2 regions of the Martelella soudanensis genome follow, and region 1 is predicted to be linked to the other one. Evidence: riboswitches for the same ligand, from Rfam matches in the RefSeq annotation. Region 1 holds a riboswitch; the other holds the start of a gene.
What was found. Region 1 has a riboswitch for cobalamin ahead of metE (5-methyltetrahydropteroyltriglutamate--homocysteine S-methyltransferase). Riboswitches for the same ligand answer to the same signal wherever they lie in the genome.
Positions count from the first base shown of each region.

Region 1 (4,003 bases):
TTGCGGTCGGCAAGGCGCTTTCGGGCGAGCGTCAAGAGTTCCGTCATTTCCGCCCGGTCGGGGACGCGCGGGGAGTGGATATCGTAGACGCCGGGGCCGATCTCGTTTGGATAGTCGAAGCCGGTGAAGGCGTCGAGCAGTTCCATTTTCGAGCGCGACGTCTCGATCGAGATCACGTCGGCATCCATCGCCGCGATCGCCTCGATGATGTCGTTGAACTCCGAGTAGCACATATGGGTGTGGATCTGGGTTTCGTCCGAAACCCCCGAGGCCGTCAGCCGGAAGGCGTCGACCGCCCAGCCGAGATAGTCCTTCCAGCCGGATTTCCGCAGCGGCAAGCCTTCCCGGAGCGCTGCCTCGTCGATCTGGATGATGGCGGCCCCCGCCTTTTCGAGATCGGCCACCTCGTCGCGGATCGCAAGCGCGATCTGGGCGCAGGTTTCGGAACGGGGAATATCGTCGCGCACGAACGACCAGTTGAGGATGGTCACCGGCCCGGTGAGCATGCCCTTGACCGGCCTTTCCGTCTTCGATTGCGCGAATTGCCACCATGCGACCGTCATCGGCTGCGGCCGGGCGACATCGCCGAAAATGATCGGCGGGCGGACATAGCGCGAGCCGTAGCTCTGCACCCAGCCATGTTTGGTGAAGGCGAAACCGGAAAGCTGCTCGCCGAAATACTGCACCATGTCATTGCGCTCGAATTCGCCGTGGACCAGCACGTCGAGGCCGATTTCCTCCTGGAAGGCGATCGCGGTCGCGGTCTCGTCCTCCAGGAAGCCGCGATAGGCATCGGCATCAAGCGCGCCCTTGTTGAAGGCGGCGCGCGCCTTGCGGACGGCGGCCGTCTGCGGGAAGGAGCCGATGGTGGTGGTCGGAAAGGCCGGCAGTTTCAGCCGGTCATGCTGAAGCGCGATACGCTCGGCAAACGGAGATTTCCGGCTCCTGTCGGCCTCGGTGACGGCGGCAAGCCGGGCTGAAACAACGTCGTTGTGGACCCGCGCCGATGCCGCGCGCGAGGCGATGGCGGCGTCAGCTGCGGAGATTGCCTCGGCCACGGCCGCCTTGCCGCGCGAAAGTCCCCCGGCGAGCGCTGCAAGCTCGTCGAGCTTCTGATTGGCGAAGGAAAGCCAGGTTTTCAGCGCCGGCTCGAGTTCGGTTTCAAGCTCGACGTCGATCGGCACGTGCAGCAGCGAGCAGGACGGCGCGATCTGGATGTTGGCCGCTCCGCGTCTGGCGACGATCGGGGCAAGTCGGTCGATGATCGCGGAGAGATCCGCGCGCCAGATATTGCGGCCGTCGATGATGCCGAGCGACAGTACGAGACCGGAAGGGGCCTCGTCGAGCAGGCTGTCCAGCGTCCCGCGCACAAGATCGACATGCACGCCGGCTACCGGCAGCGAAAGCAGGGTCGTGAGATTGTCGCCCGGCGCGCCGAAATAGCTCGCCAGCATGATTTTCGGGGCATCGCCGGCAAGAACCGCATAGGCGTGGACGAAGGCGGCGCGCTCCTCGTCGGTAAGGTCCAGCACCAGCGCCGGCTCATCGATCTGCACCCATTCCGCGCCGGCCTGTTTCAATCGCGAAAGCAGGTCGGCATAGACCGGCAGCAGCCTGTCAAGCAGCGAGAGCGGCGTGAAGTCGGATCCGCGCGCCTTGGCGAGCTTGAGGAAGGTGACGGGGCCGAGGATGACCGGCCGGGTCTCGATGCCGAGGGCTTTGGCCTCGAGGTAGTGGTCGAGCGGCTTGGTTCCGGTCAGTGCAAAAGTCTGGTCCTCGGTCAGTTCCGGCACGAGATAATGGTAATTGGTGTCGAACCACTTGGTCATTTCCAGCGCGCGGGTTTCGCCGTGGCTGTGGCCGCAAACCTCGCCGCCCCGCGCCAGCGCGAAATAGCTCTCAAGGCTCACCGCGCCGCCGGTCCAGCCATAACCCTCGGGGATGGCGCCAACCATGACGGCGGTGTCGAGCACGTGGTCATAGAGCGAGAAATCGTTCGAGGGGATGATGGCGATCCCCTTTTCCTGCTGCGTCAGCCAGTTGCGGCGGCGCAGATGCTCGGCGGTGTCGAGCAGGGCAGCGGCCCCGGATTTGCCGGCCCAGAAGGATTCCAGCGCGAATTTCAGTTCGCGCCGCGCGCCGATGCGTGGAAAGCCGAGGCTCGCCGCGGCCAGTTTGTCGTTTGACATTTCATACCCCATTCAGATCTGGGGGCATGGGTTCAGGAAAGCGTGCGGAAACCGACGGGCGAAAACGCCCGTCACAACCGGCAGCACCATCAGGACACCCCGCCCGTGGACAAGTTGTCGTCTTGGCAGGTCTCCTGGCTTGCGGGTCGCGGCGGCTTTCCGTCTTCCCGGTTTCCCAGTGACATCGGTGGAAAGGCGCTCGCCGCTTACAGTTGCGGGGGCAGCTCCGGAATTGCCCTGTTTGTTTCGGGGCGCACCGGATTCCCTCTTGGCGCTTCGCAGCGAACCAAGACAGCGCCAGACTGATCGTTCACGCGGCGATTGTCAACATCATATAAAGATATATTTATATCAACAAATCATTATGTGTTAATCGATGATCGCCACCGACTTGATCTGGGCAAACACCGCCATGCCGGGCTTCAGGTCGAGCAGATGCGCCGAGCGCGCGGTCACCCGCGCCATCACCAGACTCTTGCCGATCTCCAGATGCACGATCATCGCCGAGGGATGATCGCCCCGGGCGATCTGGCGGATCGTGGCGGGTATGCGGTTGATGATCGACACCTTGGCATTTTCGGTGAGCGCGATCGAAACATCGCGGGCATGGATCATCAGGCGCACCGGATCGCCGACCTGTTTTCCGGTATGGGTAATCCACAGCGCGCCGCCCTCGAATTTGGCAAGCGCGAGTTGCCAGCGCAGGTCGATATCGGCGATCCGGGCATCGATCGAAATCCCGGCGCGGCGCTCATGCGCCATCGGCAGGTCGAGGCGGGCGAGCGTTTCGGCGGTGGGGCCCACGGCTATAATGCGTCCTTCGCGCATCACCGCCAGATGGTCGGCAAGCCGGGCCACCTCGTCCGGCGCATGGGTGACGTAGAGCATGGGAATGGAGAGGCTTTGCCTGAGGTCCTGAAGATAGGGAAAAATCTCCTGGCGCGCATGGATATCGAGCGCCGACATCGGCTCGTCCATCAACAGCAGCTTGGGCTGCGACAGCAGCGCGCGGGCGATCGCGACCCTCTGGCGCTCGCCGCCGGAAAGCCGGGCGGGCATGCGTTCCAGAAGCCCGGCAAGACCCAGAAGGCCGACAAGTTCGTCGAACCGGGCCTTGCCGTCGCTCTTTGCCCGCTTTTCGCCATAGCGCAGATTGCCGCGCACGGTCAGATGCGGAAACAGATTGGCCTGCTGGAACACATAGCCGACCTCGCGCCGATGCGGCGGCCGGAAGGTTGTGCCGTCCTGCCAGACCTCGCCATCGATCGCAAATTCGCCCTCCGGCAGGTGCTCTAGCCCCGCGAAGCAGCGCAGCAGGCTCGATTTGCCGCAGCCGGACGGGCCGAACAGCGCGGTCACCCCGCTTTTCGGAAACCTGAGGGACGCCTCGAGGAGGAACGTGCCGAAACGGCCGGCGAAACGGGCGGAAAGTCTGTCACCGGTCATGGAAAACGCCTCCGCATGCGCCGCTCGATCAGCATTGTCGAAAGAATGACGACGAAGGAAAACACCAGCATGCCGGCAGCGAGGATATGCGCCTTTCCCCATTGCAGCGTTTCGACATAATCGTAGATTGCCACCGACAGGACCTTGGTCTTGCCCGGAATATTGCCGCCGATCATCAGCACCACGCCGAACTCGCCGACGGTATGGGCAAAGCCGAGGATCGCGCCGGTGATGAGGCCGGGCCGGGCAAGCGGCAGGGCGACGGAAAAGAAACGGTCGAATGGCCCGGCCCGAAGCGTCGCCGCCGCCTCTAGCGGATCATTGCCGATCGCCTCGAAGGCGTTGCGCACCGGCTGCACCGCAAAGGG
Region 1 covers NZ_CP054861.1:1,407,657-1,411,659, forward strand. The annotation lists gene metE (5-methyltetrahydropteroyltriglutamate--homocysteine S-methyltransferase) at 1-2,189, opposite strand, end outside; cobalamin riboswitch at 2,297-2,495, opposite strand; gene modC (molybdenum ABC transporter ATP-binding protein) at 2,559-3,635, opposite strand; gene modB (molybdate ABC transporter permease subunit) at 3,632-4,003, opposite strand, start outside.

Region 2 (4,003 bases), 760 kb from region 1:
CGAGGCGCTTCAAAAGATCGACCGTCGCCCTTGTCGAATAGCTGCCGGCAAGCACCAGATCGGGTCTCATCAGGAAAACCTGTTCGGCGAGCCCGTCATTCAGCCGGTAGCCGGCCGCCTCTTCCGCCATCATCGACACGGCGGGATCGGCCGCAAGCATCGAGACCGATATCAATTGCCCCTCGCCGGCGACCAGCATCGCCATCTGATCAGTGCACAGATTGATCGACACCACCCGTTGCGGCGCGGCGGAGGCGGTAGCGGAGAGAAGAACAAAGAACCCGGCGCATGCTGCGAAGCCACTGAGAGCATTCCGTTTGGCGTGCGCCGGGCATGACATCTAGAAGGTCCTTCGGTAGGCAAGCGTCACGGTTGTGCCGGGACCGACATAGCCGTTGATCGTCTGATAGTCCTCGTCAAAAAGATTTTCGACCGCGAATTTGACATTTGACAAGTCATCCACCGCATAATTCGCGGAAATATCAACCAGCGTATAGGCGCCGAGCCGCGGATTGTAACTGGACGCATTGGTCCAGCGGCTGCCGACATATTCGATATCGGCATTGAGATTGAGCCGTTCGGTCGCCTGCCAGCTTGCCGCCGCCGTCAGCTTCAGCCGGTTCTGGTCGGCGATATACTCGTCATCGGTCTCGTTTTTCGGCAGGCGATATTCGAAGCCGAAGTCGAGGCCGAGGCGGTCATCGAGCAGGGCCTGCGAATAGGTGGCGCGCACGCCGCTGACCTTGGCCTTCTCGATATTCTCCATGGTTCCGATATAGGTGACCGGGTCGGAGACGAAGACGATCATGTCGTCGATATAATTCTCGTAGTAGACGACGTCGACCACGCTTCCAACGCCGGAATCCCAGTTCAGGCCCACCTCCCAGTTCTTGGAGGTCTCCGGATCGAGATAGGGATTTCCGACATAGGAGCCGTCGAACGCCCAATAGAGGTCGTTGAAGGTCGGGGCGTTGAAGCCCGTGGAAAACGAGGCGCGCGCCGTCAGCCCTTCGACCAGTTCGTAGCCGAGGCCGACATTGTAGGTCAGCGCGCCGCCGAACTGCTCGTCGGCATCGTAGCGCAGCCCGGCATTGACCGTCAGGGCGGAAAGTTCGAGGCTGTACTGGCCGTAGAATGCGCCGACATTGCGCGCCGTCTCGGTGTAGTCGACGGAGGAATCCACCGTCTCGCGATAGGCATCGAAGCCGAGCGTGAAGATGTTCAGCGCCTCGCCCGCCAGGACTTCCTTGGTGGTCGAGCCGGAAACACCATAGCGATTGGTGTCGTAATGGGTATCGGCGTCCGGATAGTCGTCGCGGAAATTCTTCTGGTAGTCGAAGGCGGAATAGATTTCGAACACCGACGACCAGTCGTCCGCGTGATCGAACTCCGCGCCGAGCTTGAAGGCGGCATTGGTCTGGATCGACTCATTCGCGCCATAGACCATGTCGCCGGTCATCCAGTCGGCATAGGGCGCGCTGTCGAATTGCGGATTGGAGCGGGCGTAGAAGCCCTCCGAATAAAGCCGGCCCCAGGTGAAGTCCTTGCCGATCGAATAGTTGAAGCCGCCCTGCAGGAAGCCGTCGCGGCCCGGTTCGTGGACAGAGTTGGAAGGCGTGGTGAAATCATAGCCTTCTGTGCCGATGATCGACAGGCCGACGTTGAAATCGACCCCCGAACCGGTGACGCCGCGGGTCGACAGCGTGCCGAAACCGCCCCAGGGCCAGGTCACGCCGGTTTCCACGCTGGAGCAGATCGCCGCGCCGTTTTCGCAGAGACTGCCATCCTTGGTGATGATGTTGACGACGCCGCCGATCGCATCCGCGCCCCACTGGGCCGAATGCGCGCCTTCGACGATTTCGACGCGCGCCACGCTTGCAAGCGGAATATTGGCGATGGCGGTCGCCCCGCCGGTGGCGGATGCGACCCGCATGCCGTCGACCAGCACCAGCGTCTGTCCGGTATTCGTGCCGCGCAAGGTAATCCCGGCATTCGCGCCCATGCCGCCATTGGTGGTGACATTGACGCCCGGATAGCGCCTCAGAAGCGAAGGAAGATCAACGGCGGCGGAGCGCTCGATATCCTCTTCGGTGACCACCGTAACCGTTGACGTGGACTGCACGATCGTGGTCGGACGCCGCAGCGGCGTGGTCACATAGATGGGTTCCAGAATCGTTGTAACGTCCCCCACGACATCCTGCGCTATCCCTTGTCCAGCGGAAGCAAGCACCGCGGCGGCGACGCCGGCGGCAATGAAATCTCTCATATCAAATCCCCATTCGGGCCGGCCGCAGCCGGCGTAAAGCACCGTGGGGAAGGAATGGGAAAGTGGAAATTCACCTGACCATCCATCCACGGCAACATCGTTTTCGAATGTCACCGCGACGGACGACCGCGCCTGAACAAGAACCCCGTGTTCAAGCAAGGGTGACCGGATCGGGCAGGTCTCCTGGCTTCCGCGTCAACGCCTGAACTTCCGTCTTCCCGGGCTTTCGCCCAGTGACGTCATGGAAGCGGCTCAACGGTTACAGTTGCGGGGGCAGCCGCGGTTTTGAACCGCGTTCCCTTTTCATCCGTTCTTGCGAACGGAACCTGATCCGCAACCTTCTTAGCGAGGTCGGTTTTCCGGTGTCAATGGAATTGGCAGTGTTTGAACAGAGCTTCGCAGGCCGGGTGGCAATCAGGCCACAGCCCGGCCGAGATAGACGACGCGGCTATCGCCGTCGCTCAGCACCTCGAACCCGCAGGCCTGCCAGAACGCGGCGCCGCCGGCATCGCTCCATCCCGCCCCGACGTGGACGTGAGCGGCGCCGAGATCGGTGAGTTCACGCAACGCCGCGCCAAGCAGCCGGCGTCCGAGCCCATGGCCGCGGGCGCGCTCCAGCAAATTCATGTGCAGATGCGCCGGATAGCGCTCGACAACCGCGCGCGGCGGGATTTCGGGATGATGGAACAAATAGGCGCGCAGTTCATCCCGCGACCATTCCGCCCGTTTTGCCGTGTCCGGCTCGTGGTGGCGCTGGCGCAGCGCAGGCCACCATTGCGCCTCCAGCGCCCGGGCAAAGGCCTCGGTATCGGCGGTTCCCACGACATAGCCGCAAACGCCCTCGTCATCCTCCGCCACGAAACAGAAGCCGCCATCGACCACGAGATAGGGCGCGGAATAGATGTGGCCGACCATATGCCGATCGTCGTAAAGCGCGCTCGCGTCCCGGCCGTTGTCGGCGGTCGCAAGCGCGATGGCGTAAAGCGCGTCCAGATCCTCGTTTCTGCCTCTGCGGATATTCATTCAGACCATCACCGGCTGATCGACCATATCCTCGGAACCGAAGAATTTGAGATAGCGCTCGACTTCCGCCGGATCGCCGGTCGCCTTTTGCGGATTGTCGGAAAGTTTCACCGCCGGGCGGCCATTGGCGTCGGAGACCTTGCACACGATCGAGATCGGCTTCAACGCGCCGAGGCGATGCGGCGCGCATCCGATGAAGTCGTTGGTAAGGTTGGTGCCCCAGCCGAAGCTCATGCGCACCCTGCCCTCGAAATGCTTGTAGGTTTCGATAATGGCATCGACATCGAGCCCGTCGGAGAAGATCAGGATCTTCTCGCGCGGATCGCGGCCCATCTTCTTCCACCAGGCGATGATCTTCTCGCCGCCCTCGATCGGCGGCGCGCTGTCGGGGCGGAATCCGGTCCAGTCGGCGACCCATTCCGGCGCGTTGCGCAGGAAGGCGGCGGTGCCATAGGCATCCGGCAGCGCGATCAGCAGGTTGCCGCCATAGAGCTTGTTCCAGTCCTGCATCACCTTGTAGGGGGCCTGCGCCAGCGCCTCGTCGGTTTCGGCAAGGGCGGCGGCGACCATCGGCAGTTCATGGGCATTGGTGCCGACCGCCTCGAGATCGGTATCCATGGCGAGCAGCACGTTGGAGGTGCCGGTGAAGGCTGGTCCGATGCCCTCCTTCAACGCCTCGACGCACCAGCGCTGCCACAGGAAGGAGTGCCGCCG
Region 2 covers NZ_CP054861.1:2,171,052-2,175,054, reverse strand. The annotation lists gene HQ843_RS10415 (ABC transporter substrate-binding protein) at 1-232, opposite strand, end outside; gene HQ843_RS10410 (TonB-dependent receptor domain-containing protein) at 341-2,266, opposite strand; cobalamin riboswitch at 2,423-2,611, opposite strand; gene HQ843_RS10405 (GNAT family N-acetyltransferase) at 2,681-3,289, opposite strand; gene pncB (nicotinate phosphoribosyltransferase) at 3,290-4,003, opposite strand, start outside.
Region 2: linked by a shared signal. The riboswitch ahead of HQ843_RS10410 (TonB-dependent receptor domain-containing protein) and the one ahead of metE (5-methyltetrahydropteroyltriglutamate--homocysteine S-methyltransferase) in region 1 are both predicted to bind cobalamin.